Regions from separate parts of the Paenarthrobacter sp. CC6 genome, predicted to be linked through region 3. Evidence: riboswitches for the same ligand, from Rfam matches in the RefSeq annotation. Region 3 holds a riboswitch; each other region holds the start of a gene.
The links. A riboswitch is a leader RNA that binds a small molecule or an ion and turns the genes downstream of it on or off. The one in region 3 is predicted to bind glycine.

Region 1 (9,530 bases), on a different contig from region 3:
GGACACCGAGTTCCCCTCGCCGCGGGAGACCCACTCGTGCTCGTCGGAGTACTGAAGTTCGGGCGCTACTTTGGGCATTCTGTTTCCTTTACGTGGTCGAAATGAAAAACGTGGAGATTTTGTACAGCTAATGCCTTTATAGCTGGGCTATGGGGTCATTAGCTGTACAAAAACTCGCTACTTTTGGCGCTTGTAGAAAGGCAGTGCGACGACTTCGAACGGCTCGCTCTTGCCACGCAGGTCAATGTCCAGCGCGGTTCCAAGCTCGGTGTGTTCGACGTCGACATATGCCAACGCTACCGGGTACCCGAGGGTCGGACTGGGCTGGCCGGAGGTCACTTCGCCGACTACCGCGCCGTCCTTGAGGACCGGGTAGTGGCCGCGTCCGGCGCGACGCCCCAGGCCCTTGAGGCCCACGAGCTTGCGTCCCGTGGTGGAACCGGCACCGTCGGCCTTCAACGCAGCCAGTGCGTCCTTGCCAACGAAGTCACCTTCCTTGGACAGCGCCACCACGGCTCCGAGCCCTGCAGCGAAGGGGTTGCCTTCACGGGAGAGCTCGTTGCCGTAGAGCGGCATGCCGGCTTCCAGGCGCAGGGAATCGCGGGAGGCAAGGCCGGCCGGAACCAGTTCTCCTTCTTCGGCGACGGCGGCAATTGCCTGCCACAGCGCGGCAGCGGATTCGTTGGGTACGAAGATCTCGAAACCGTCCTCGCCCGTGTAGCCGGTGCGTGCAAGGAGAAGGTCCTGGCCGCTGCCTGCCACCAGGAAGGTCACCTCAACTGCGGCGTAGTACTTGAGCCCGGTGACCAGCGCGTGCTGGTCGGCCGGAACCAGGCGCAGCAGGATGGCTTCGGCGAGCGGACCCTGCACTGCGATCAGCGAGGTCCGGGCAGAGGCATCTTCAACCACCACGTCGAAACCGGCGGCGCGTTCAAGCAAAGCGTCAGCCACAACCTTGGCGTTGCCGGCGTTCGGCACCACCAGGAACTTGTCGGCACCACGGCGATAGGTAATGAGGTCGTCGATGATGCCGCCGTCTTCCTGGCAGATCAGCGAGTACTTGGCCTTGCCGTCCGCCATGGCCGAGATCTTGCCCACCAGGGCGTAGTCCAGGAAGGCTGCGGCTTCGGGGCCGGTGACCCAGACTTCGCCCATGTGGGAGAGGTCGAACAGGCCTGCGGACTTGCGGACTGCGTGGTGCTCGGCCAACTCGGAGGAGTACTTGAGCGGCATCTGCCAGCCACCGAAGTCGGTGAAGGACGCGCCGAGCTTCTTGTGCTCTTCGTAAAGGGCTGTGTAGTTCTCAGTCATGACGAGTCCTTAGTTTTCGAAGTCTTCGATCGGTGGGCAGGAGCAGACCAGGTTGCGGTCTCCGGCTGCGCCGTCGATGCGGCCAACGGGCGGGAAGTACTTGTCCTGCTTGAGGTGGTGGACCGGGAAAGCGGCCTGCTCGCGCGGGTACGCGCGGTCCCAATCAGAAGTTACGACGGCGGCAGCCGTGTGGGGCGCCCGGCGAAGCGGGGAATCCTGCACGGAGAAGTCGCCGTGGGCCACCTGGTCGATTTCCTTGCGGATGGTGATCATGGCTTCGATGAAGCGGTCGATCTCCACGAGGTCCTCGGACTCGGTGGGCTCCACCATCAGTGTGCCCGCAACCGGGAAGGCCAGGGTGGGGGCGTGGAAGCCGAAGTCGATGAGGCGCTTGGCCACATCCTCGGCCGTGACGCCGGTCTTCGCGGTCAGTTCACGCAGGTCCAGGATGCACTCGTGGGCCACGAGTCCGCCTTCACCTGTGTAGAGCACCGGGAAGTGCTCGTTGAGGCGCGATGCGATGTAGTTCGCAGCCAGCAGCGCGGACTTGGTGGCTTCGGTGAGGCCCTGGCCGCCCATGAGCTTCACGTACGCCCAGGAGATCGGGAGGACACCGGCCGAACCGAAGCGGGAGGCCGAAATCGGGACATCGTTGCCTTCGGTCCAGGATGCCGCGTCACCGGGCATGAACGGCGCCAGGTGTGCCTTGGCTGCGACCGGGCCAACGCCCGGTCCGCCGCCGCCGTGCGGGATGCAGAAGGTCTTGTGCAGGTTCAGGTGCGAGACATCGCCGCCGAACTTGCCCGGCTGGGCCAGACCGACCAGTGCGTTGAGATTGGCGCCGTCGATGTAGACCTGGCCGCCGGCCTCGTGGATGGCATCGCAGACTTCGCGGACGTCGGCGTCATACACGCCGTGCGTGGACGGGTAGGTGATCATGATGGCCGAAAGGGCGTCGCGGTGGGCTTCGATCTTGGCCTTCAGGTCAACGTGGTCGATGGTGCCATCAGGAGCAGTGGCCACCACCACGACCTTCATGCCGGCCAGCACTGCCGAGGCAGCGTTCGTGCCGTGCGCGGACGCCGGGATGAGGCAGACGTTGCGCTGGTCGTCGCCGTTGGACAGGTGGTAGCCGCGGATGGCCAGCAGGCCTGCGAGCTCGCCCTGGGAGCCGGCGTTCGGCTGGATGGAGACCTGGTCGTAGCCGGTGATTTCGGTCAGCTGGGCTTCGAGGTCGCTGATGAGTTCACGCCAGCCCTCGGTCTGGGAATCCGGAGCGAACGGGTGGATCGAGGCGAACTCCGGCCAGGAAATGGCTTCCATCTCGGCAGTGGCGTTGAGCTTCATGGTGCAGGAACCGAGCGGGATCATGGTGCGGTCCAGCGCGAGGTCCCGATCGGAGAGCTTGCGGATGTAGCGCAGAAGCTGGGTTTCGGAGCGGTGGGTGTTGAACACCGGGTGCTGCATGAATGCGCTGGTGCGCTCAACGGAAGCCTCCAGCGCAAAGTCCTCGGCGGCATCGGTGACCGAAGCGCCAAAGACATCGAGCAGGCTGCCGACGATGTCGGACGTAGTCGTCTCATCAACGGAGATGCCAACAGTGTCGGCATCGATGCCGCGCAGGTTGATGCCCTTGGCCTCGGCGGCGGCGACGATCTCTGCTGCCTTGCCCGTGACGCGGATGGTGATGGTGTCGAAGAACGAACCGTGGAGGACCTCGACGCCGGCAGCCTTCAGGGACGCTGCGAGCGTGCGGGCGTGGCTGTGGGCGGTCTCGGCGATCGCTTTCAGGCCTTCGGGGCCGTGGTAGACGGCGTACATCGAAGCGACGATGGCCAGCAGCGCCTGCGCGGTGCAGATGTTGGACGTGGCCTTCTCGCGGCGGATGTGCTGTTCGCGGGTCTGCAGGGCCAGACGGTAGGCGGGGACACCGGCGTCGTCCTTGGAAACGCCCACCAGACGGCCCGGCATGGAACGCTCGAGACCCTTCTGGACGGCCATGTAGGCCGCGTGCGGGCCGCCGAAGAACAGCGGGACACCCAGGCGCTGGGCGGAACCCACGGCGATGTCAGCGCCCTGCTCACCCGGAGGGGTGATGAGCGTCAGGGAAAGGAGGTCGGCGGCAACGGTGACCAGTGCGCCGCGTTCCTTGGCCTCGGCAATGACGGCGGAGTGGTCGAAGACGCGGCCGGAAACACCGGGCTGCTGGAGGACGACGCCGTTGATGGCACCTTCCGGAAGGCCGGCTGAAAGATCGGCAACCTCAACCTCGAAGCCGAGGGCTTCAGCACGGCCCTTGACGATGGCGATGGTCTGCGGGAGGCAGTCTGCGTCGAGCACAGTCTTGCCGTCCTGCACGGCCTTGTTCTTGTTGGCGCGGCGCATCATGAGGACGGCCTCGGCCACGGCGGTTGCTTCGTCAAGCAGCGAGGCGTTGGCGATAGGCAGGCCAACGAGGTCCTGGACCATGGTCTGGAAATTCAGGAGTGCTTCAAGGCGGCCCTGCGAAATTTCAGGCTGGTACGGGGTGTAAGCGGTGTACCAGGCCGGGGACTCAAGGATGTTGCGGCGGATGACCGGCGGCGTGATGGTGTCGTAGTAGCCCTGGCCGATCATCTGGACCGCGGTCTTGTTCTTGGAGGCGAGCTTGCGCAGCTCGGCCAGGACCTCGACTTCGCTCAGCGCGTTCTGCAAGGTGAGGGCGACGTCCTGGCGGATGTCGTTCGGAACGGCAGTGTCGACCAGCGAGTCGACAGAGTCGTAGCCAACGGACTTGAGCATGGTCTCAATGTCGGCCTGTCGGCGGGCGCCGATATGCCGATCGACGAAGGTGGTGGAGGCAGAACTAACCGTCACGAAGGAACTCCAATACTTGGGCGGCGTTTGGGTACGCCACAGCGGCTCGGGTTCCTCCCCGCTCTGTATTGGACCTGAGAGTTTCCGCGTGTTGTCCGCACAACGAATCGCTTGCACCGTCGGTGAGCACAGCATCCCACGTCAATGGCGTGGAGTGCCTGCTGCTTTCCAGAGTTGCCTCGCCGCGGCGGTGCGTGGGCCTGAGAGATTCCTGGGGAGGGTTTGCTCCTACGGCGCCTGCATCACGTGCCTGCAGGACTCTCCCGCCGCAGATCAAAGGCATGTTCAGTTGTCTGTGGGCGCCACGCTGGGCACGCCACAAGGCTTAATTGTCCTACGTGCAAGGCCCTGCGGCAAATGGATGAGCAGTCACTTCCGCAGGCGGTCCAGGACCCCCAGCAGGATTTCGACGTCGGCCTCCCGGCCGGCGTTGCCGGCCCCCTGCCCGCCCTCGAACATCGCGTTGAAATAAAGGCCGTCGCCCATGTAGCTGACGGCCTTGGCGATCTCCGGTCCTACGTCTTCGGCCAGGACATCAAGCCACTGCTGCTGGATTCCTGCGAAGCGCCGCCGCGTTTCCTCATGGGCTACTTCAGCGAGCCTGGTGGCGGCAACGAAGGCCCTGTCCATGGGGGTGTCGGCCCAGAGGGAGGACCGGATGAAGTAGGCAGCGGAACCGTCCGGCGCGGCCTTCATCTGCTCAATGTCCTCCTGCGCCAACTCGTCCAGGCGTTCCAGCAAGGCGCTGATCAGGGCTTCCTTGTTGGGGAAGTGATACAGCAGCCCGCCCTTGGAGACACCGGCCCTCTTGGCGACGGCATCCAGGGTAGCGGCCCGCTCCCCTACCTCGATCAGGAGGGATTCGTAGGCATCCAGGACGGCGTCCCGGGCAACTGGTTTTCGTGGCATGTGTACATCATTCCCTAAAGAATTGCGGGGGTTGAATTTGTAACTATACCGTCTGGACGGTACAGTAAGAGGCATGTTCTCGCCGTCCTCAACCCAAGCACCCCGTTCCGCCGCCCCCTTGACGGGCCCGGCTGCACCGTGGCGCGACTGGACGGCCTTGGCACTGCTGATGTTCCCGGTGCTGCTGGTGGCCGTCGATAACACCGCGCTCACTTTTGCCCTGCCGGAAATCGCCCGCTCCCTGGACGTGGGCGGCATACAGCTCCTGTGGATCGTTGACGCCTACCCGCTGGTGCTCGCTGCGCTCCTGGTCTCCATGGGCAACCTTGGTGACCGGATCGGACGACGCCGGTTGCTTCTGATCGGCAGCACAGGCTTCGCGGCGGTTTCGGCTGCTACGGCATTCGCTCCGTCCGCGGAGTGGCTTATTGCCGGACGCGCTGCACTCGGCGTCTTCGGCGCCATGCTGATGCCATCCACGTTGTCCTTGATAAGGAACATCTTTACCGACCCCAACCGCCGTCGGCTCGCGATCGCTGTATGGGCTGCCGGATTCTCCGGCGGCGCAGCCCTTGGTCCCATCTTCGGCGGCTGGCTGGTGGAGCACTTCTGGTGGGGCGCCGTCTTCCTGGTAGCAGCATTCCTGCTTCTGCCACTCCTTGCCTTTGGCCGGGTACTCATTCCCGAGTCCAAGGACGCCAACCCCGGCCGGGTGGATGTGTCCAGCATTGTCCTGTCCGTGGTCACCATGGCGCCCTTCGTTTACGGCATCAAGGAATTCGCGGTCCACGGCTTCGGTGCCTCAGCTGCTGCCTTCATGGGCTTTGGCCTGGTGATGGGCATTCTGTTCGTCCGCCGCCAGCAAAGGATCGAAAGCCCCATGCTGGATGTTTCCCTGTTCAAGAACAAGGTATTCAGCACGGCCATCGTGGCGAATGTTTTGTCCTTGTTCTCCATGACGGGGTTCATCTACTTCTTTGCCCAGCACCTGCAGCTGGTCGAAGGGCAGTCCCCCATGGAAGCCGGCATCGCCATGATCCCGGCCCTCCTGGCCACCGTCATCGCCGGCCTGCTCGTAGTACCGCTGGTCAAGAAAGTACGGCCCGGCTTCGTGGTGGCCGGCGGACTGACACTGAGCGCCATAGGCTACCTGGTGGCCGTCGTGGGTGACCACGGCAGCGGACCGGTGTTCCTCCTGTCAGCCCTGACGGTCCTGGCCGTCGGCGTGGGTGCAGCGGAGACCATCTCCAACGACCTCATCCTGGCGTCCGTGCCGGCAGACAAATCAGGGGCGGCCTCGGCCATCTCCGAGACCGGTTACGAACTCGGTTCCCTCCTGGGAACAGCCGTGCTCGGTTCAATCCTCACCGCGTCCTACCAGCACAACCTCGTCATTCCCGACGGTGTGCCCACAGAGGCGGCGAGGAAGTCCGGGGAGACTCTGGCAGGTGCGGTTGACGCGGCATCCGGGCTCCCCGCCCAGTTGTCGGAGGCACTGACCACCGCCGCCCGGATAGCCTTCGACTCCGGCGTCCACATCACCGCGGCGATTGGGCTGGTACTGATGGCAGGAGCAGCAGTGATGGCCGCCGTCGTACTGCGCAAGGTTCCCAAAGCGCAGTAAGGGAAGCTACACGGCTTCCGTGGGTGCCGCCTTCTTGTCGACGCCGGCAGTCAGTTGGTCGATTCGCTCCAGGGCGTCGCTGAGCCGGCCGACCGTTGTCCACAGCCCAGGCTGCTGCTCCCTGACCTCCTCGAGGGAAGTCCCCGCGGAGGTCAGGGAAGCGAGGTCGAAGCTCACGTTGGTCCTCGCCCCCGCTATGGCGGCCCGCAGCGCACCGAAACCCACCACGACGTCGGCGACGAGGGCCGGGTTCCCGTGGGAAGCGAGCCAGCCGAGGTCTTCAATGGCGTCGATGGCCCGTTCACCCAGGACGGCGGAGGCCTTGGCTGCGTCCACGGAGGCTTGGTGGATGGCTTCTTCGCGTTCCGGTCCGGGGTCGAGGCGGAAAGCAGCCCCGAAGGCGTTGGAGGCAGATGCGTCCTCGTCCGCGAGCTGGAGAGCCGCTTCCCTGAGCTCATGGGCCCTGGCATGGATAGCGGAAAGCTCGTCACGCTGCTGCCCCTCGGCTTCCGTGTACCCGGCCACCATTGACGTCAAGGCAGCCGCAATGGATAGCATCACCCCGGTACCGGCGCCGCCCCCGGGCGAGCCGCTCGACTCTGCCAGGGCTGCGGTCCAGTCCTCAACCGTGGAGTGCTGCGTGGTGGCGGGTTCGGAATTCGTCATGCCATCAAGTGTGCCGTGACAGCCAGGTTCGCACACACAGGGTTCGCACAACGCGGATGGATACACTGGCCAGACCGAAGGCGTCGAACGAAGGGTAAACCCATGACCATTGACCTCGAAGAGCTTTACAAAGACCTGCACGCCAACCCGGAGCTGTCCTTCCAAGAGACCAGGACCGCCGGGATCGCAGCCGGGCACCTGGAGAATCTTGGCTTCACCGTCCACCGCAACATCGGCAAGACGGGCGTGGTGGGCACCCTTGAGAACGGAGCCGGGCCGGTCGTCATGCTCCGGGCCGACATGGACGCCCTCCCGGTCAAGGAGTCAACGGGACTGGACTACGCAAGTACTGCCATGGGTGTCGATCCTGACGGAAACGATGTTCCGGTCATGCATGCGTGCGGACACGATGTCCATGTCAGCTGCCTCGTGGGAGCAGCAGAAGCGTTGGCCGGACAACGTGACCGGTGGCAAGGCACACTGATCGTCGTGTTCCAGCCCGCCGAGGAATGGGGTGGCGGTGCGCAGGCGATGGTTGGCGACGGCCTCTATGACGTCGTGCCGAAGCCCGATGTAGTGCTCGGACAGCATGTGGCCCCCTTCCCCGCCGGATGGTTCGGCATCCGGGCCGGCGTCACCATGGCCTCCGCAGACTCCCTCAACATCACCTTGCACGGCCGCGGCGGGCACGGATCGCGCCCTGAAACCACCATTGATCCGGTGGTGATGGCCGCCGCTGCCACCATCCGCCTGCAGGGCATCGTGTCGCGTGAACTCGCCGCCAGCGACTCCGCCGTGGTCACCGTAGGACAGATCCACTCCGGCACCAAGAACAACATCATCCCCGAGACGGCAACCCTCGGCCTCAGTGTCCGCACTTTCAGCGATTCCACCAGGGACAAAATCCTCGGTTCGATTGAGCGCATAGTGCAAGGGGAATCAGCGGCATCCGGCGCTCCCAAGGACCCGGAGATCCATTTCGAAGAGCACTTCCCGCTGACAGTTAACGACGAGTCGGCAGCAGGCAGGATTACAGCGGCCTTCAAGGCCAGGTTCGGCGAGGCACAGGTCATTGATCCCGGGCCCGTATCCGGCAGCGAAGACGTAGGAGCCTTGGCTAAGGGTGCCGACGCGCCGTTGGTGTTTTGGTTCCTCGGCGGCGCCGACCCTGCCCTGTTCCGCGAATGGGCGACGACGGGGCGCCTCCCCGAAGATATTCCCTCGAACCACTCGCCCTACTTCGCGCCCCTGATCCAGCCCACGCTGGCCAAGGGAACGGAAGCATTGGTCACAGCCGCTCTGGAGTACCTCGGTTCAACAGGCGGAAACAACTAGCCTGCGCGTGGACGGGCACACGGGAAAGGCGCCGGCAGACCGGCGCCTTTTTCGCGATCTTCTACTCGTTCCAGTCCAGGCGGGGCCTAGACCTTCTCGTGGATGCGGTCAACCTTCGGTTCGTAAACCACAGGTTCCCTGCGACGGCGTGCCAGGAAAGTCCAGAGTGTCCCTTCCGATGCCTGGAGGGTCTCCGCCGGGGCAACCGGTTCCTTCCTGGCCTCTTCAGTTGTGGTCTCGGGCTTGCGCGCGGAGTCCTTCTTCGTGCGCCGCTCGAAGTCGTCATAGTACGCGTAGCACATACAACCTCCCTTAGTGGCGTTCTTTAATAGTCCTCGCACTCCGGCCGCACGTCGACCACTTTTTTGCAGTCGACCACTTTTTTGCAGGAGTTCCGTTTCAGCTTGTGGTGGTCACCGGGCGAGGCTGGACAGCCGCGCAACGTCCACCGCCAACCTGGTTTCCTCCGCCACCAGGTGGGCGTTGATGGCGGCCCCGGCCATGACGCCCGAAGCGGCCGACGCCATGACCTGTCCCATCAGGTCCGCGACATTGCCCGCAGCCCAGACGCCGGGAACCGCGGTGGCCCCGCCCATGGGATTCACTTCCACGTGGTGTCCTACTCCCATGGGGTGTTCCACCACCGGGACGCCAAGCGACTCCAGCACTGCGGACCTTGCCTCCAGCCTGGTTGCGGTCACTACGGCCTCCACCGGGATGACTGTTCCCGAGGCCAGGACGACACCCCTCAACGCATCATCCTGGATGGCGAGTGACTCCACCTTGCCTTCCACCACGCTGATCGAGCGTGCAGCCAACTGCTCCCACT
Region 2 (9,530 bases), on a different contig from region 3:
CGCGAGCGACTGCCCGCGGCGAAGCTTGACGCCGGTCCGTGCATAGGAGGACGACGTGGCGGGCAAGCCTTCAGCTGTGCTGGACACGAGAAGGGTGTCGGCATCCAACCAGCTGATGTTGCCTTTGGCTGTGGGAATGTCGAAGCCACCTGCTGCCGGGTCCACGAAGGTTCGCGTTTCGACGTCGAACTCGCGGTGGCGGTCGGCATCGCCCCCGTCGGGGGAGAGCGAAACCATGGCAAAGCGGTACTCTGCGCCGTCCGAAGGACGGAGGAAACCGGCACCGTGGAACACCCACTCAACACCTTCAGCAGCGGCAAGGGCATCGACGTCGAGCAGTACATCCCACTCGGGATCCTCGGTGAGGTAGCTCTCCCAGGTGGTGCGGCGCCAAAGGCCCTTGGGGTGCTCCTGGTCCTTCCAGAAGTTGTAGTAGAAATCGCCGCGTTTGTTGACCATGGCGATCCGGTCCGTGGAGTCCAGGACTTCCAGGATGCCGGACTCGACCGCCGCGTAATCGGCGTCTTCGAGCAGTTCCTCGGTGCGGGCGTTCTGTTCCCTGACCCAGGCCAACTGCTCTTCGCCGTGGATGTCCTCAAGCCAGGCGTTTTCATCCGTGGGCTCAGGTGCGGACTCCGCCGCGTGGCGCGGTCCGGAGGCCGGCGCGGTGTCATTCCCGGAAAGTGGCGACGGATCAGCTTCTGTGGTGGTCATCGCCCCATCCAAGCAACACACTTCGACGGTAAGCAAGTCACGCAGAAGTTAGGCTGGAGCGTGGCTAAATCCCAAATCGACCGTGTTGCCCTTGTGGGGGCGGGCCCTCGGGGCACCAGTGTCCTCGAACGGTTGCTCGCGAATTGGGCTGCGGAGAGAGCTGAAGGCGCCACCCTGCAGATCCATGTGGTGGATCCGTACCCCGCCGGCTCCGGACACGTGTGGCAGCCGGAACAGTCGCGCCTCTACCTGATGAACACCCAGTCGTTCTATCCCACCCTCATCCCCGAGGATTCCGGATTGGCGGCACCGTTGGCGGGTGGTTCCTTCGACCAGTGGCGCGAGGCCCGGCGTCGCGACGGTGCCGGGCTGAACGACGCAGAAAAGGCAGAGCTGGCCACGCTCGAGTCCCACGATTTCCCCAGCCGTGCGCTGTACGGGCGGTACCTGCGCCAAACCCTGGCCGGGTTGCTGGAGCGGAAGCCCGACGGCGTGGAAGTCACCTTCCATGAAACGCTCGCCGTTGCGGCGCGGCCCGTGGACGGGATGTTCGACGTCGAACTGGCCGACGGCGGCACGCTCACCGTCGATTCGGTGGTGCTGGCTCTGGGGCACATCGAGTCACGGCTGAATCCGGAGCAGAAATCATTCAAGCGCGCAGCTGACGAGTTGGGCCTGCTGTACTTTCCGCCGGCACCGCCCGCCGACGTTGACTGGCAGGTTGTGCCGGACAATGAGCCGGTTCTTGTCCGCGGCATGGGCTTGAACTTCTTTGATGTGATGGGCCAGCTGACTGAGGGCCGCGGCGGCAAGTTCCTTGAAGCCGGAGCGCCCGGTGCCGGGGTGTTGGAGTACCGGGCCTCGGGCCGGGAGCCCAGGATCATCGCCGCGTCACGCAGGGGAACGCCGTACCGGGCGAAGGCCGGTTTGGAGGGCTATTACCCGCGCAGCATCACCATGCGCTACCTGACCGAGGACGCAGTGGACCGGTTCCGGGCCGCAGGCATCCAGCCCGGCTTCGACCATGACCTGTGGCCCTTGCTGCACCGGGACGCGCTGTGGGCCTATTATTCGACGCTGGCCCGGTCCCAGCCGGCCGCGATCAAGGACCCGGCGCAGTTCCTGGCCGACCTCGAAGACGCGCTCCAACCGCATGCCCACACCACGGCAAACTGGGAAAGCGACGTGGAGGTCCTGGTTGAAAAGCATGTGGCGGCATCACGGCGTTTGAACCTGCGCGGGCTCGCGGCGCCGTTGGCAGGCCGGACGTTCGCGTCACGGCGTGACCTGGATGCTGCGATCACCGCGTACCTGGACGACGACGCGCGGCGTTCGGCGCTGGGCGAATCGGACCCCGTGAAGATGGCCATCGGCGCGCTCCACACCGGCCGTGCCATCCTCAAGACCGTTGTAGCCGATGGCGGCATCACCGACGAGTCCTGGCTGGCAGGGCTGCGCGGCTGGTTCGAGTCGTTTGTCGAAGGGTTGGCCAGCGGACCTCCTGCGCTGCGTTCGGAGCAGCTGGCCGCCTTGGCGCGTGCCGGCGTCGTGAGTTTTGTGGGACCGGACCCCAAGTTCAGCGTCGATCGTGGCGCAAAAGTGTTCCGGGCGGCGTCACCCTGGGTCCACGAGGGGCCCGCTGAAGCACGCACCCTGATCGAAGCGATGTCACCCGCCAACAGGGTGGGCATCAACATTTCTCCGCTGCTCGAGCAGCTCATGGCCGACGGCCTGGTGCGGACCAAGATCATGATGAGTGTGGAGGGGACGCCCATGCAAACCACCGGCCTGGACGTTGAGCCACACCCTTACCGTCCCATTGCCGCCAACGGATCCATCACGGAAAACATGTACGTTCTGGGCTTGCAGTTGTCCGCGTCGCAGTGGGGCAATGCCATTGCCGCCGAAGCCCGTCCCCGCTCCGGGCGGGCCTATGCCAGCGGCCAGCGGACCTTGCGCGACGCTGACGAGATCGCCCGCAGCATCCTGGGCCTCTAGCCGTCACAGGCTTGCGTTGCCTGCCAGCCTTCGTTACTGTGTGAGCTGCATCACCCGCAAGGGTGTGCGCGCTTTTGATCTGCGGCGGGAGAGTCCTGCCGGTACATCCCGTCAGGCGCCGTAGGAGCAAACCCTCCCCAGGAATCTCTCAGGCCCATGTACCGCCGCGGCGAGGCAACTCTGGAAAGCAGTCCGGCCACACCGGACTCACCGAAGGTGCAAGCAGGCCCATGCCCGCGGAAACTCTCAGGTCCACGTACAGAGCGGGGAGGAACCCGAATCAATGCGGCACCTTGTGCCGCCTGAACGACGGAGTTCCTTTGACGATTCATCCTTCCGCGAGTGCCGGTTCACCCCATCTCGAACGCCAGCTCAGCAACCGCCACATCCAGCTCATAGCCATCGGTGGAGCGATTGGCACCGGCCTTTTCATGGGCTCGGGAAAGACCATTTCCGCAGCCGGCCCATCCGTCATTTTTGTGTACATGATCATCGGCTTCATGCTGTTCTTCGTCATGCGTGCCATGGGCGAACTGCTCCTCAGCAACCTGAACTACAAGTCCTTCAGCGATTTCGCCGCTGACCTCCTGGGCCCTTGGGCCGGGTTCTTCACCGGCTGGACCTACTGGTTCTGCTGGGTCATTACCGGGATCGCCGACGTGATCGCCATCGCCGGCTATTCCAAGGAATTGTGGCCTTCCCTGCCCTTGTGGGTTCCGGGACTCATCACCATCGGCATTCTCCTGCTCCTGAACCTGGCCACCGTGAAGGCCTTCGGTGAGACGGAGTTCTGGTTCGCGCTCATCAAGATCGTGGCTATCGCTGCGCTCATCATTGTTGGCCTGTTCATGATCTTCAGCGGCTTCGAGTCCGACGCCGGTCCGGCCGGTTTCTCCAACCTGTGGAGCCATGGCGGCTTCTTCCCGAACGAGTTCATGGGCTTCGTGGCCGGTTTCCAGATCGCCGTGTTCGCATTCGTGGGCATCGAACTGGTGGGCACCACCGCTGCCGAAGCCAAGGACCCGGAGAAGAACCTCCCCAAGGCCATCAACTCGATCCCCATCCGGGTTCTCCTGTTCTACGTCGGTGCCCTCATCATCCTCATGTCCGTCACACCGTGGACGCAGTTCGCCGCCGGCCACAGCCCGTTTATCGCGATGTTCTCCCTGGCAGGCCTCGGCGCAGCGGCCACCATCGTCAACCTCGTGGTGCTGACATCGGCCATGTCCTCTGCCAACTCCGGCATCTATTCCACGTCCCGCATGGTGTTTGGTCTCGCCCAGGAGGGCGACGCGCCTAAGGTGTTTGGCGCCCTCTCCGGACGCAAAGTACCCCGCAACGCCCTGTTCCTGTCCTGCGTCCTGCTGCTGTCCGGCGTCGTGCTCATGTACGCCGGCCAGGACGTTGGCAAGGCCTTCGACATGGTGACCACAGTGTCCGCGGTGTGCTTCGTGTTCGTTTGGTCGATCATCCTGGCCAGCTACCTTGCCTTCAGGAAGCGCCGGCCACACCTGCACGAGTCGTCAGCGTTCAAGATGCCCGGTGGCGTGGTGATGGTGTGGGTGGTGTTCGCGTTCTTCGCTTTCGTGCTGTGGGCCCTTACCACCCAGCCGGACACCCTGATTGCCTTGCTCGCCACTCCCGTGTGGTTTGTGATTCTGGGGGTCGCGTGGATCATCCTTCGGCGCCGGCCCGCGCATCTGGCACGCTACGCGGAGTTCCAGGCCGAATTGCAGCGGGATGCTGAGAGGACGGCCGTGCCGGAGCCGGCCACCAAGTAGGCTTCCCGAACGCAAAAGCAGGGCCCTTCACGCTGGCTGCGTGGAGGGCCCTGCTTATGTTGCTTTTGCCGGGAGTGGTCAGCCCCTCAAGCACTTCTGGTAGTCCAACCAGGCGAAGGCATACCGCAGCCAGCCCGCGATGTCGTACCACTTGGACGGCTTGGTGGGTGGGGTGCACTGGGGCGGTTGCGGTCCGCTGTCCGCCACAGTGATCAGAGCCTTCACCACCGTTCCACTTTCGACGGCGGTCAGCACCAGGGTGCCGGTACCTGCAGCTGCCGCCGCGGGAACCTTGAGGTTCACCGTTGCCGCGCCTGCCGTCACCGGCACGGAACCGAGCGCCACAGCGGCGCCCTTGCTGTCCACGAAGACGGCGTTCAGCGAGGCGTTGGCCGGGCTGCCGATCGACGTCAGATTCAGCTTGGAAACAGTCAGGGTGATGGGCTCACCGGCCTTAACCTGGGCCGCCGTCGAGTTGGCGACGGCAACCGAACGGCGCCCGAAGTCCGGGGACACCGGGTTGTGTTCGCGCAGGTACTTGATCCACGCATCACGGTCCACCAGGCCGGTGTCCTTGGTGTTGCTGCCTTCCTTGAAGACCCGGAAGTTGTCACCGCCGGTTGCCAGGAAGCTGAAGGTGCCGATCCTGTACTGCTTGGCGGGGTCGATCACGGCGCCGTTTACCCAGATGCCGGTGATGCGGTCACCTGCAGGGCGGGCGGCGTCGTAGGTGTAGTTGACGTTCTTGGACAGACCCAGCTGCTGGTACGGGCGGCTGGGAACAGTGCCGTCCGGGTTGGTCTGCCACTGCTGTTCAAGAAGTGTCTTGAACTGCGTGCCGGTCAGGGACGTAGTCCAGAGGTTGTTCACGAACGGCAGCACCGCGTTGGCCTCGGCGTAGGTGATGGTGCCGTCCGGTGCGTAATAGAGCTCGTTGCGCAGGCCGCCGGGATTTACGACGCCGATCTCCGCCGAGCCCAGTTCAGGCGCCTTGAGCGTGTCCACCAGTGAGTCCGCCACCAGGTTTCCCAGCGTGGACTCGCTCGCGCGGTCGTCACGCTTGGGAGCCCCGCCGGCGGGGTCCGGGGTGAAAGCGGTGGTGATATCAGCGGTCACTGCACCCACCGGCTGGTTGCCGATCTCGGCAGCCTGGGCAAGGGCCTTGTCCACGATGGTCTTCACTGCCGCCACCCGCGGGTAGCTGGCCACGAGGCTCTCGGCGGTATCGGTCGTCCGGTCCACCACAGCGGCCTTGTAGGCAGTGACGGACTTGCTTGCGGTGTCTACCGTGAGCGTCACGCTGCCCACGTTTTCGCCGTAGTTGCCGGTCTGCACGATCGCCCGGGTCTTGCCTGTGGGCTGGCCGTTGGCGTCCAGGACCGGTGCGTCCCAGGCGTACTCCTTGTGCGTGTGGCCGGTGAAGATGGCAGCGACGTCAGGAGTGGTTTCGTTGACCAGTTTGGCGAACGGTCCGCCTGCTGCGACTTCCTGTTCCAAAGTGGCGCCTTCGGGCGTACCGGAAGCGGCGCCGTCGTGGTTCTCCACAATGATCAGGTCTGCCAGGTTCTCAGCCTTGATTTTTGCCGCCACCCGGTTGATGGCTTCCACGGGGTCCCCGAACTCAAGATCGGCAATTCCGGCCGGAGTTACCAAGGAGGGAACTTCCTGGGTGACGGTGCCGATCACGGCCACGCGCATCCCGTTCATGTCCAGTACCTTGTACTCCGGGAGGACCGGGGTGGTGGTGCCCTTCTGGTAGACGTTCGCACCCAAGTAGGCGAACCTTGCGTTGGTCCCTCCGGCGATGACTCGCTCGCGCAAGTCCTGCCAACCGCCGTCGAACTCGTGGTTGCCCACAGCGGAAGCCTGCAGCTCCAGCGCGTTGAGGACGTCGATCGTGGGCTGGTCCTTCGCCACTGACGACGCGAACAAGGAAGCGCCGATGTTGTCACCAGCGGAGATGAACGCCGTTGCGCCCGGTGCTGCAGCGGCACGGAGTTTCTCCACGGTTCCTGCGAAGAGCACGGTGTTGGTGTCGATGCGGCCGTGGAAGTCGTTGATGCCCAGGAACTGCAGGTCAACGGTGGCCGGTGCGTCGGGAGTCAGGTTCAGTCCAACCACTACGGGGTCGTGGTCGCTGGCCCGGAATTCGTCCGCGGCGTAGTAGTTGGTCACGTTGTTGTTATACCTGCTGTATTCCAGCGCGACGGACTCTACGGAGTTGATGTTCCAGATGTCGGTCCCGGTGACTTTTTCCGCAGCCGCCGGGGAAGCGAGGATGTGGTCAAGCGAACCCACCAAGCCACCGAACAGGTAGGAGTGTTTGCCGGTGCCGGCCTCAAGGTCGGTGTAGCCGGCGCCCGTCAGGACGTTGATGGGATCTTCCTTGGCGTAGGCGTTGAAGTCACCGATGAGGAAGACCTTATCCGTGCCCTTGGAAGCCTGCAGGTCCTTGGAGAATGCGAGCAACGATTCGGCCTGCCTGGTGCGGGCGATGTTGGAGGCACCCTGGCCCTTGTCGGTATCGTCCGGGGTGGCCGCGGAACCCTTGGACTTGAAGTGGTTCACGATTGCTATGAACTTTTTGTCGTCGGCAGCGCCCACCGGCTTGAACACCTGTGCCAGCGGCTTGCGGGCACTTGCGAAGGCCACGGTGTCGTTGTGGATGATGGACTCGCCCACGGGCTCGGCAGCGGCCTTCTTGTAGATGAACGCGGTGCGGATCATGTCCTCATCGCTCAGCGGGGGAGCGTTGGCCGGAGTCCGCACGTAGTCCCAAACACCCGGAGTCTTGACGTTGAGCGCGTCAACCAGCTTGGACAGGGCATCGTCGCGGTTCTTGCCGAACTGTGCCGAGTTCTCGATCTCTTCAAGGGATATGACGTCCGCGCCGGACTTGGTGATGGCTGCTACGATCTTGGCCTGCTGGCGCTCGAAGTTCTCCGCGTTGGCGGCTCCGCGGGCGTTGCAGCCTTCCTTGACCGTAATCGGGTTGCCCTCGCGGTCGGTGTAGAAGACGCAGCCGCTCAGCTGGTCCCCGGTGGTGGGGAAGTAATTGAGCACGTTGAAGGACGCCAGTTTAAGGTTTCCACCAACGTTGGCCGGACCGTCGGGCCGGGTGGAGGTGAACGACGCAGGCTGGACTGAGTCCGCGTTGGCCGGGGTCAGCGCGGCCAGCGGCTGGAATTTCCAGGAGTTGTTGCCGTAGCCCAGGATCACGTCGGTGCGGAACTGTGCCGGCGATCCGACCCGCACGGGATCAGAGGTGCTCAGGTACGGCAGTTGTTGTGCCTTGGTGGTGGCGTCCTTGAGGAAGTTCGTGGACGCGCCGTCGTCGAGCTTGATGGCCCGCAGGGCGTTGTCGGCAACCACAGCGGCGTACTCCGGCGAACCGTAAGTGGCCACTGCCGTCGGCTGCACCAGTGGTGATGTGCCGGCCGCCAAGCCGACCTCGCCGTACTGGTTGAGGGAGTAGTTGTCCGTGACGGTGAACTCGCCCTGCGGAGCGACGAGCATGCCCTCCAGGCTCTCACGGGCGGCTTCATTGGCCGGCAGGGAGAACGGGGTGGACTTGACCTCGGGCGCTGCCTCACTGAGCTTCTTCAAGCCTGCGGCTTCGACCGTGATCTGGGTCTGGTTGGCGAATTCGCTCACGGCTCCGGTGAGTTCCAGGTAGTCACCCGGCTGTACCGTTGCCGCCGTCGTAGGCGAGTAGACGAACAAAGCGTCCGACGCCGTCCTGGCCGCCCCGCCGGCGTCGCCGCCGGTTCCGGGGGTCTGGACGTAGTAGCCGTTGAATCCGCCGGTTGCGTAGACGGCCGTGACCTTGCCGCGCGTCGTGACGGCGCTGCCTACGAACGGGCTTGCCGTGCCGGTGCCTTGGATCTCTGCGATGGTCTTGACGCCGGGCTGCGGACCGGGGTCCGTGGGCGGGGTTCCGCCGTTGGAACCTGTCGGGGTGATGGTGGTGCTGAGGCTGAAATCGGCGGCGTTGGAGTCGGTGTCCACACCGTTGGTTCGATTCAGGCTCTTGACGTCTGCGTTGCCGGCAGGTGCGCTGGCTGCGGCGGTCTCGAAGGTGTTGGAGGTGCCGTAGCCAAGGAGGTCGGCAATGGCGGGGTTTCCGGTGACCGAGCCGGCAGGGAGCGGTGAGACCGCGTTGGCTTGCTTGGCCAGGACCAGGGTTCCCGTGGTGCCGCTGGGATTGAGGGTGCCGGTTGCCTGCACATCGGGCGTGGGGAGGTTCGGGGCCGTGGAACTGCCGTTGTTCGTGGCTCCCTGAACCAGGTAGTAGCCCTTGGCCGGGATGCTGCCCGTCAAGGGAGTGATGCCGGTAGGTGCCGTAGTGGCGGTGGCTGATCTGTACTGCAGGGACCATCCAGCCAGGCTGACGGGAGTGTCCGAGGAGTTGTAGAGCTCCACGAACTTGTTCTTGAAGGCGGCGCCGGTACTGCCGCCGCTGAGGTACGCCTCATTGATTACCACTGGCGAAGTGCCGGTGGGTGCTGCCGGATCGTCCGCCGCGAAGGCGGGTGCCGCGGTCAGCGGGGCTGCAAGCAACCCGACTGACAGGACCGTTCCCGCAGCTGATTTCCAATATTGATGTTGCATCCGCTCTAACTTTCATTAGGGAGCCCTGTGGGGCCCTGTGGACGACGCCCGCTGTCTTGTGAAGTGGGCGATATGCCCGGAAGTTACTCCGGGGTAAAGCTGCCTCGGGCATAGCTGAACACGAACGGATGAATGGGAGGTGGCGCATCGGTGGCCGGAAGGTTCTCCCGGCCACCGAGGCTCCTACTTGGCCGCGCCCTTGAGGGTTCCGGTGGTTGCGGCTCCAGCAGCAGCGCCGATCAGGCAGACGATCTCACGATCGCCGGTCTTCCAGGAATCGCTGGTGGGGTGGAGGAAAGTGACATCCAGGGCGGACTCTTCGAAGGGTACGCCTACGAAAGTTGCGAACTGGGCACCGCAGAACTCCTCTGCCTTGGTGCCCACTTCGGTGTCACCGGGGAACGCGGACGTGTCCATTTTGGTGAC
Region 3 (9,530 bases):
CAGGCCCATGATGGTGTCGCCCGGCTTGATCAGCGCGTGCATCACGGAAGCGTTCGCCTGTGCGCCGGAGTGCGGCTGCACGTTCGCGTACTCGGCTCCGAACAATGCCTTGATGCGGTCAATGGCCAGCTGCTCAATGACGTCGACGTGTTCGCAGCCGCCGTAGTAGCGCTTGCCCGGGTAGCCCTCGGCGTACTTGTTGGTCAGCACTGAGCCCTGCGCCTGCATGACAGCCACGGCAGTGTGGTTCTCCGATGCGATCATTTCCAGGCCGTCGCGCTGGCGGCCCAGTTCGTCGTCGATCTTCGCGGCGATCTCGGGGTCCAGCTCGGAGAGCTGCGCGTCCAACGACGCCGACACAACCTGCTCGAATTCGGTCACGGCTGCCGGGTTCACAGTTCGCCTCCGTTGGCTGCTGCGTACTCTTCGGCCGACATGAGCGGACCTTCTTCGGTGGCGGCGACCTTGAACAGCCAGCCCTGGCCGTAGGGGTCGTTGTTGATCAGCGCGGGATCTCCGACAACGGCGTCGTTGATCTCGGTCACCTCACCCGTCACAGGCGAGTACAGATCCGATACCGACTTGGTGGACTCCACCTCGCCGCAGGTCTCCCCCGCGGTCACTGTGGAACCAACCTCGGGAAGGTCCACGTACACGATGTCGCCCAGGGCGTCAGCGGCGACGGCGGAGATCCCGATCCCCACCGGCCCGTCCCCGTCAGCGGCAACCCACTCGTGCTCGGCCGAGTACTTCAATTCAGCTACTACCTTGCTCATTCCAATTCCTTCTCTCTCTTCGAGTTTTTGTACAGTTGATGCCCTCAAAAGGGCCTCATAGGGGCGTTATGTGTACAAAAACTCTTATTTTTGGCGCTTGTAGAACGGCAGCGGCACCACTTCGAAAGGCTCCGCTTTGCCGCGCAGGTCAACTTCCACGATGGTGCCAACCGCTGAATGTTCGACGTCGACATAGGCCAACGCCACCGGGTAACCGAGCGTCGGGCTTGGCTGGCCCGAGGTCACCTCACCGATCAGGGAACCGTCCTTGAGGACGGAGTAGTGCGCACGGGCGGCACGACGGCCCGTGCCCTTGAGGCCCACGAGCTTCTGGCCGATGGTGGATCCCACGCCGGCAGCCTTGATCGCGGCGAGTGCTTCCTTGCCAACAAAGTCGCTTTCCTTGGCCAGGGAAACTACCGGGCCAAGACCTGCGGCGTAGGCGTTCACGTGGCGGGAGAGTTCGTTGCCGTAGAGGGGCATTCCGGCTTCGAGGCGCAAGGAGTCGCGGGCGGCAAGGCCGGCGGGGATGAGTCCGTGGCCTTCGCCTGCTTCCAGGAGCGCTTCCCACAGACCGGGGGCGTCAACGTTCGGGATGTAGATCTCGAAGCCGTCTTCCCCGGTGTAACCCGTGCGGGCCAACAGCAGGTCCTGGGTGCCGCCGTCGAACGTGATGGAAACCTCCACCGCCGCGTAGTACTTCAGTTCCGTCACCAAGGAGCGCTGCTCGGCGTGTACCAGTTTCAGCAGGATGGCCTCGGCGTTTGGGCCCTGCACGGCAACCAGGGACGTCTCGGCGGAGGCGTCTTCAACCAGCACATCGAAGCCGGCTGCCCGCTCCTTCAGTGCCGCCGCAACCACCTTGGCGTTGCCCGCATTGGGGACCACCAGGAAGTTATCGTCAGCGCGACGGTACGTAATGAGGTCGTCGATGATGCCGCCGTCGGCGTTGCAAATCAGCGAGTACTTGGCCTTGCCCACCGCAATCGCGGACAGCTTGCCCGCCAGGGCGTAGTCCAGGAACGCTGCGGCGTCGGGGCCGGTGACCCAGACTTCGCCCATATGGGAGAGGTCGAACAGGCCTGCGGACTTGCGGACCGCGTGGTGCTCGGCGAGTTCGGACTCGTACTTGAGGGGCATCTGCCAGCCGCCGAAATCCGTGAAGGAAGCGCCGGCTTTTTTGTGCTGCTCATACAGGGCTGTGTAGTTCTCAGTCATCTCAGGAGTCCTTAGTTTTCGAAGTCCGTAAGGGGCGGGCAGGAGCACACCAGGTTGCGGTCGCCCGCGGCACCGTCAATGCGGCCTACCGGCGGGAAGTACTTGTCCTGCTTGAGGTGGTGGACCGGGAAGGCGGCCTGCTCACGCGGGTAGTCGCGGGCCCAATCGGAACTGACGACGGCGGCAGCCGTGTGCGGCGCGTTGCGCAGCGGCGACTTCTCAACAGTGAAATCACCGTTGGCCACCTGCTCGATTTCGGCACGGATGGTGATCATGGCTTCGATGAAGCGGTCGATCTCGGCCAGGTCCTCGGACTCGGTGGGTTCCACCATCAAGGTTCCCGCCACAGGGAAGGCCAGCGTGGGCGCGTGGAATCCGAAGTCGATGAGGCGCTTGGCTACGTCCTCAGCGGTGACGCCGGTCTTCGCGGTCAGCTCGCGGAGGTCCAGGATGCACTCGTGAGCCACAAGTCCGCCTTCACCTGTGTAGAGCACCGGGAAGTGCTCATCCAACCTGGAGGCAACATAGTTCGCGGCCAGCAGGGCGGACTTGGTGGCTTCGGTCAGGCCCTGGCCGCCCATGAGCTTCACGTACGCCCAGGAGATCGGCAGAACGCCGGCGGAACCATAACGGGAGGCCGAAATCGCGACGCCGCCTTCGGCAGAATCACTGTTCGCGTCGCCGGGCATGAACGGCGCCAGGTGTGCCTTGGCTGCGACCGGACCAACGCCCGGTCCACCACCGCCGTGCGGGATGCAGAAGGTCTTGTGCAGGTTCAGGTGCGAGACATCGCCACCGAACTTGCCCGGCTGGGCCAAGCCAACCAGCGCGTTGAGGTTGGCGCCGTCAACGTACACCTGGCCACCGGCCTCGTGGATGGCATCGCAGACTTCGCGGACGTCGGCGTCGTACACACCGTGCGTGGACGGGTACGTGATCATGATGCAGGAGAGCGCGTCCTTGTTGGCCTCGATCTTGGCCTTCAGGTCGTCGTGGTCGATCGTGCCATCGGATGCCGTCGCCACGACGACAACCTTCATTCCGGCCAGCACCGCGGAGGCAGCGTTCGTGCCGTGGGCCGAGGCCGGGATGAGGCAGACGTTGCGCTGCTCATCGCCACGGGACAGGTGGTAGCCGCGGATCGCCAGGAGCCCGGCAAGCTCACCCTGGGAGCCGGCGTTCGGCTGGATGGAGACCTGGTCGTAGCCGGTGATCTCGGTGAGGTCGGCTTCCAGGTCCTCGATCAGTTCGCGCCAACCGGCCGTCTGGTGGTCCGGAGCGAACGGGTGGATCGAAGCGAACTCCGGCCAGGAAATGGCTTCCATCTCGGCAGTGGCGTTGAGCTTCATGGTGCACGAGCCCAGCGGGATCATGGTGCGGTCCAGCGCGAGGTCCCGATCGGACAGCTTGCGGATATAGCGCAACAGCTGCGTCTCGGAACGATGCGTGTTGAACACCGGGTGCTGCAGGAAATCAGAGGTGCGGACTACGGATTCGGGCAGTTCGAACCCGGAGGCGTCCCCCACCGGACCGGCACCAAAGGCGACGGCTACCGCGGAGAGGACTTCCGGCGTCGTGGTTTCATCAACCGAAACCCCCACGGTGTCGGCGTCGATGATCCGCAGGTTGATGCCGCGGGCTTCGGCGGCGGCGATGACCTTGTCCGCCTTGCCGGGGACGCGGACCGTGAGGGTGTCGAAGAAGGAGTCGGCAACGAGCTCGCGACCAGCCTTCTGCAGCGCAGTGGCAAGGGTGCGGGCGTGGCCGTGGACGGTTTCGGCGATCGCCTTCAGGCCTTCAGGGCCGTGGTATACGGCGTACATCGAAGCGACGATCGCGAGCAATGCCTGTGCCGTGCAGATGTTGGAGGTGGCCTTTTCGCGGCGGATGTGCTGCTCGCGGGTCTGCAGCGCGAGGCGGTAGGCGGGGACGCCGGCGTTGTCCTTGGAGACACCGACGATGCGGCCCGGGAGCGTCCGCTCCATGCCTTCACGCACGGCCATGTAGGCCGCGTGCGGGCCGCCGAAGAACAGCGGAACACCGAAGCGCTGCGCAGTTCCGACGGCGACGTCGGCACCTTGTTCGCCCGGGGGCGTGATGAGGGTGAGCGCCAGCAAATCCGCGGCCACGGTGACCAGTGCGCCGCGTTCCTTCGCGTCGGAAATGACGCCGGAGTGGTCGAAAACCCGGCCCGAAGCACCAGGCTGCTGGAGGACGACGCCGTTGATGTCGCCGTCGGGCAGACCGGCGGAGAGGTCCGCGACCTCTACCTCGAAGCCCAACGCCTCAGCGCGGCCCTTCACGATGGCGATGGTCTGCGGAAGGAGGTCGGCGTCCAGGACAGTCTTGCCATCCTTGGCCGTCTTGTTCTTGTTGGCCCGGCGCATCAACAGCACGGCTTCGGCCACGGCGGTGGCTTCATCCAGCAGGGAAGCGTTCGCCACGGGAAGGCCGGTGAGATCCTGCACCATGGTCTGGAAGTTGAGGAGCGCTTCGAGGCGGCCCTGGGAAATTTCCGGCTGGTACGGCGTGTAGGCCGTGTACCACGCGGGAGCTTCCAGGATGTTGCGGCGGATGACCGGGGGCGTGACGGTGTCGTAGTAGCCCTGGCCGATCATCTGGACCGCGGTCTTGTTCTTGGATGCGAGCTTCCGCAGTTCGGCGAGGACCTGCACCTCGGTGAGGGCATCCTGCAGTTTCAGGGCCGTGTCCTGGCGGATGGAATCGGGGACGGCTACGTCCACCAGGCCGTCGACAGAGTCGTAGCCGATGGCCTTGAGCATGGTGTCAACGTCGGCCTGGCGCCGGGCGCCGATGTGCCGGTCCGCGAAAGCGGTGGGGGTTGATTGAACAGTCAAGAGGAACTCCATGATTCAGGCGCCCACTGAGCGCCACGATGATGTGGGTTCCTCCCCGCTCTGTATTGGACCTGAGAGATTCCGCAGGAATGGTTGCCTGCTTGCACCGTCGGTGAGCCCGGTTACCCGAACTGCTTTCCAGAGTTGCCTAACCGCGGCGGTACATGGGCCTGAGAGATTCCTGGGGAGGATTTGCTCCTACGGCGCCTGACTGGATGTACCGGCAGGACTCTCCCGCCGCAGATCAAAAGCGTTGCGTCACGCGAGTGACACGCTTCACACCATAGCGCGGGGTTTCGCAAAAGTGCAAGCAAGCGGCCCCTACCCGTGCATGGCCTCGTGGATCTGAAGGGCGAACCAGAGCTGGGCCACCGTGGAGGTTTCACCCATGTCCAGGCCCGTCAGCTCACCGATTTTCCGGATCCGGTAGATGATGGTTTGCCGGTGCGTGAACAGGGTTGCCGCCGTCTTTTGCCAGGACCGCTGCGAGTCCAAATACGTCCGCAACGTGACAATGAGATCGCCTTCCTGGCTCTGCTCGTAGTCGAAAACCGGCCCCAGGAGCCGCCGGACCAACGCGGTCCCTTCCTCGAAACTGGTCAGGCCCAACCAGGACGGGCCCTGGGCATAACGGGCCAAAGCCAGCTTGTTGGCGCGGGCGGAACCAAGCGCCCAGAGGGATTCCTGCAGTGCGCGTTGGATATTCGCAACGGCTGCCGGCGCACTTATCCCGATCGCGGCATCCACACCGGCGCAATGCACCAGGACGTCGTCGGGCACGTCGGCCGGGACCACCACATGGAACCTGTTGTTCCGCTTCAACGACGCCGACGCAACCCCGTGCCGCCACAGTTCGATGTGCACGTTGGCCAGCCTGTCGCCGTCGTCCGCTGAGATCGAGGCGACCACGAAGCCCTGTGCCGGAACCTCGAAAGCTGCCAGCCTGCTTTCCATGTCCGCCGTGCCGAGCCGGCCGTCGAAGGCCTGGAGCAGGAACTCGCCCGCTAGGCGGTGCCTGCCTTCCAGCGACAGGACGATGCGGGAAAGCTGCAGTCCCAGCACGGTGGCGGCGTGCAGGAGCACGACGGCGTCCGGGTGCGGTTCGGCGTTGGGCAACACCACCAAAAGCGCATTCGCGTGGGTGGGGATATCCATGGTCAGGACGTGCCTGCCCCGAACGCGGTGCCACTGGAAATTCTTCCCCGCCAACGACACCTGCCCCGACGACGGCGCCCAGGCATCAGCGAGGAACTCCGGGAGTGCCTTCCCATCGGGGTGCCAGGGATGGAGGCAGCGGCGATCCACGACGAACAGGTCCGCGTCCAACTCGGTCGCCAGCCGCTGAACGAGGCTCTGCCAATGGTCCTCGGAGGCACCTGCGGTGCGGAGCAGATCATAGACGCGCGCCGTCTGCCGGAGCCGACGCGACTCTTCGAGCAGCGAGGACTCCGCAACCGACCTGGCGATCGCGATGAACGGCAACGGATACGGAATGTTGACCAGGGGCAAGGGGAGCCGATCGCACGCCGCCAGGAATTCCGCGGTCAGGGTCGGCGCGTGCATCTTCTCTCCGATGGCCAGGGCGCTGGCACCGCTGTCCATCAGGGCCTCCGCGAGCGCCACTTGCCCGTCTGCGTCGGCGGGAATCGAGAGACCATTGGTCATCATGAGTTCGCCGCCCGTGACCCACTCCCAGAGCCGGGGCAGGTCCGAGGTGTGAGCCCAGGTGATGCGGTTATCCATTCCTGCCGAGCCGGCCAGGATTGTCAGGCCCAGCTGCGGTTCGGCGACGAGTTCAGCGACGGTGATTGCCATGCCTTGGCCTCCCGGGGTGTGCCGGATGGTCGCCAGCACCGTTTAGACAAATGTATATGCAACTTAATCATTTGTAGTCGATCTACGGATAGTCGGAGTGACGCCGGTCACCCAAGAATTGAATGACTACTTCCCCGCTCCCCAAGAGCACTCACGAGAGAGGGTTGCAATGAGCGCAACAAGCAACCTCATTGACGATGCCCCACTGACCGCGTTCCACAAAAAGCTGACGTTCTTCGCCTCCGGCGGTCCGTTCATCGATGGCTACGCGTTGTCGATCATCGGAATCGCCCTGATCACAATGACCCCCGGACTGCAGCTGAGTACCGGGGAAATTGGACTGATCGGTGCCGCCAGCCTGGTAGGCATCTTCTTCGGCGGCGCCGTCTTCGGGTGGCTCACGGACAAGATCGGCCGCCACAAAATGTATATTGCCGACCTCATAGCGCTGGCCGTCTTCTCGCTGCTGAACGGCTTTGCCACTGAGGTCTGGCAAGTAGTCCTGTGCAGGTTCTTCCTGGGGATGGCCATCGGCGCCGACTACCCCATCGCCACGTCGCTCCTGGCAGAGTTCCTGCCCAAGAAGCACCGCGGCCGCCTGCTTGGGGCCACCTTTGTGGTCTGGGCTGTTGGCGCAGCGGTCGCCTACGCCGTCGGATTCCTGCTCCGCGACATGGGACCGGACGCTTGGCGCTGGATGGTCGCCAGCCCGGCGATCTTCGCCATCATCACCCTGCTGTGCCGGCTCGGGACACCTGAGTCGCCACGCTGGCTGCTGTCACGTGGTCGCCGTGAGGAGGCTGATGCAGTCATCAAGAAGGTCTACGGACAGCAGTATGGGCTGGCTGATATCGCTTCCGACAGCGAGGGACCGGCGAAGCAAGGCAGGTTCCTGGACATTTTCCGGGGCCAGTTCTGGAAGCGGACGTTGTTTGTTTCCATTTTCTGGACAGCCCAGGTGATCCCACTCTTTGCTGTGTACACCTTCGCCCCTGACCTTCTGGCATCCTTCGGAATGCACGGAGACGCCAACCTCTACGGAGGATCGTTCTTGATTTCCATGTTGTTTGTTGTCGGTGGCATCCCCGGACTGTGGCTGGTGGAAAGAATCGGCCGACGCCGGCTGCTTCTCTGGAGCTTCGGGGTCATCGTGGTGGCCTTGGCCATCCCGGCTTTCATTCCCGACGTCCAGGCCGCGCCGTTGTTCATCGCCTTGGCCGTATTCGCTTTGGCTTCCGGCGCCTCCAGCTTCCTCGAAGTCGTCTACCCCAACGAACTCTTTCCCACCGAAGTGCGGGCAACGGCAGTGGGTTTTGGTACCGCCATCAGCCGCATCGGATCTGCCGCCAGCACTTACCTGATGCCCATCGCAATAGTGAGCTTCGGCGCCGCCGGTTCCCTGCTCATCGGCGCCGTGATCTCCCTGGTCGGTTTGGTGGCGACCTTCCTGCTCGCGCCGGAAACGGCCAACAAATCCCTTTCAGAACTCACCTCCCGTAAGAATCCGGGCACCCCGGAGCCGAATAAAGTAACCGAAGGATCCCTGTCATGACCACTCACCAGCCCGTCGGACCAGTCGATGCCACCAAGGTTCCCCGCTTCGCAGGATTGGGTACCTTTGCCCGTCTGCCGCAGATTGACCGCGTCCCCGACTACGACATTGCCATTGTCGGCGTACCGTTCGACGGCGGTACCTCCTACCGCCCAGGGGCCCGGTTTGGTCCGGCCGCAGTCCGCGAAGCCTCCCGCCTCCTGCGCCCTGGTTACCACCCGGAGCTGGATGTGGAGCCAGTCAACGAAGTCCAGGTCGTGGATGCAGGGGATATCGCCTGCACTCCTTATGACATCGCCCGTGCCATCCGCGAGATCGAGGAGCAAGCCCGTCCGCTGATCAGCCAGGACAGGAAACTCATCTCCATCGGCGGCGACCACACCATCGCGCTCCCCATGTTGCAGGCGCTCAACAAAGTGCACGGACCAGTGGCTCTACTCCATTTCGATGCCCACCTGGACACCTGGGACACGTACTTCGACCAGCCGGTCACGCACGGAACCATCTTCCGGAGGGCGTTCGAGGAGGGCTTGCTGTTGGAAGACAAGTCGATGCACGTGGGTATCCGTGGTCCTGTGTATGACCGCAACGACTTCCTGCGCGACCACGAGTTCGGTTTCCAAATCATTCGCTGCTCGGACCTGGATGTCATAGGCGTCCCGGCGGCGATCGACCAGGTCAGGCAGCGGTTGGGCGACACCCCCGTCTACGTTTCCATCGACATCGACGTCCTGGACCCGTCCTACGCACCCGGCACCGGCACCCCGGAGATGGGTGGTCTGCATTCCCGGGAGCTCCTGGCACTGCTCCGCGGACTCAACGGCATCAACATCGTGGGCGCCGACGTCGTAGAAGTGGCACCGGCGTATGACCATGCCGACATCACCAGTGTTGCCGCAGCAACTGTGGTGTTTGACCTCTTGGCCCTGATGGTCAACCGGGGAAAGGGCGCCAGCGTGTCAGGCTTCGAACTCGAAGAAGCTACAGCCTGATCCTCAGGGGCGCCGTCCCGCACTGAGTGGGGGTCAAGTTTCCTCCCTGGTCACTTGACCCCCACTGGAAACACCGGAATGGTAGTTTGATTCCTGCTGAGGCAGACAACGCACCCAACCGGAGGACCATCCATGTTTAAGGGTTTCAAGGACTTCATACTTCGCGGAAACGTGATCGAACTGGCTATCGCTGTCGTTATCGGCAGTGCATTCACCGCACTCGTCGGAGCTTTCACCAACCACATCATCAACCCGGTGATCGCCGCCGCCGGCGGCATGAACGCCGAAGGCCTGGGCTTCAAGATCTGGGAAAACAACC

Region 1: it holds a riboswitch for glycine, as region 3 does, so the genes downstream of both, gcvP (aminomethyl-transferring glycine dehydrogenase) here and gcvP (aminomethyl-transferring glycine dehydrogenase) in region 3, are expected to answer to the same signal.
Region 2: it holds a riboswitch for glycine, as region 3 does, so the genes downstream of both, cycA (D-serine/D-alanine/glycine transporter) here and gcvP (aminomethyl-transferring glycine dehydrogenase) in region 3, are expected to answer to the same signal.

The regions. Positions count from the first base shown of each region.
Region 1 is NZ_JARDAN010000030.1:24,362-33,891, reverse strand. Features, by position in the region: gene gcvH (glycine cleavage system protein GcvH) at 1-78, opposite strand, end outside; gene gcvT (glycine cleavage system aminomethyltransferase GcvT) at 178-1,311, opposite strand; gene gcvP (aminomethyl-transferring glycine dehydrogenase) at 1,321-4,167, opposite strand; glycine riboswitch at 4,346-4,443, opposite strand; gene PV760_RS20390 (TetR/AcrR family transcriptional regulator) at 4,537-5,076, opposite strand; gene PV760_RS20385 (MFS transporter) at 5,150-6,700, shown strand; gene PV760_RS20380 (cyclodeaminase/cyclohydrolase family protein) at 6,707-7,366, opposite strand; gene PV760_RS20375 (amidohydrolase) at 7,469-8,701, shown strand; gene PV760_RS20370 (hypothetical protein) at 8,788-9,003, opposite strand; gene PV760_RS20365 (NAD(P)/FAD-dependent oxidoreductase) at 9,115-9,530, opposite strand, start outside.
Region 2 is NZ_JARDAN010000010.1:188,571-198,100, forward strand. Features, by position in the region: gene PV760_RS12725 (prolyl oligopeptidase family serine peptidase) at 1-714, opposite strand, end outside; gene PV760_RS12730 (FAD/NAD(P)-binding protein) at 775-2,712, shown strand; glycine riboswitch at 2,788-2,886, shown strand; gene cycA (D-serine/D-alanine/glycine transporter) at 3,033-4,493, shown strand; gene PV760_RS12740 (ExeM/NucH family extracellular endonuclease) at 4,572-9,104, opposite strand; gene PV760_RS12745 (septum formation family protein) at 9,288-9,530, opposite strand, start outside.
Region 3 is NZ_JARDAN010000033.1:1,694-11,223, forward strand. Features, by position in the region: gene glyA (serine hydroxymethyltransferase) at 1-396, opposite strand, end outside; gene gcvH (glycine cleavage system protein GcvH) at 393-776, opposite strand; gene gcvT (glycine cleavage system aminomethyltransferase GcvT) at 861-1,994, opposite strand; gene gcvP (aminomethyl-transferring glycine dehydrogenase) at 2,006-4,852, opposite strand; glycine riboswitch at 5,001-5,099, opposite strand; gene PV760_RS20725 (PucR family transcriptional regulator) at 5,174-6,667, opposite strand; gene PV760_RS20730 (MFS transporter) at 6,837-8,219, shown strand; gene speB (agmatinase) at 8,216-9,211, shown strand; gene mscL (large conductance mechanosensitive channel protein MscL) at 9,344-9,530, shown strand, end outside.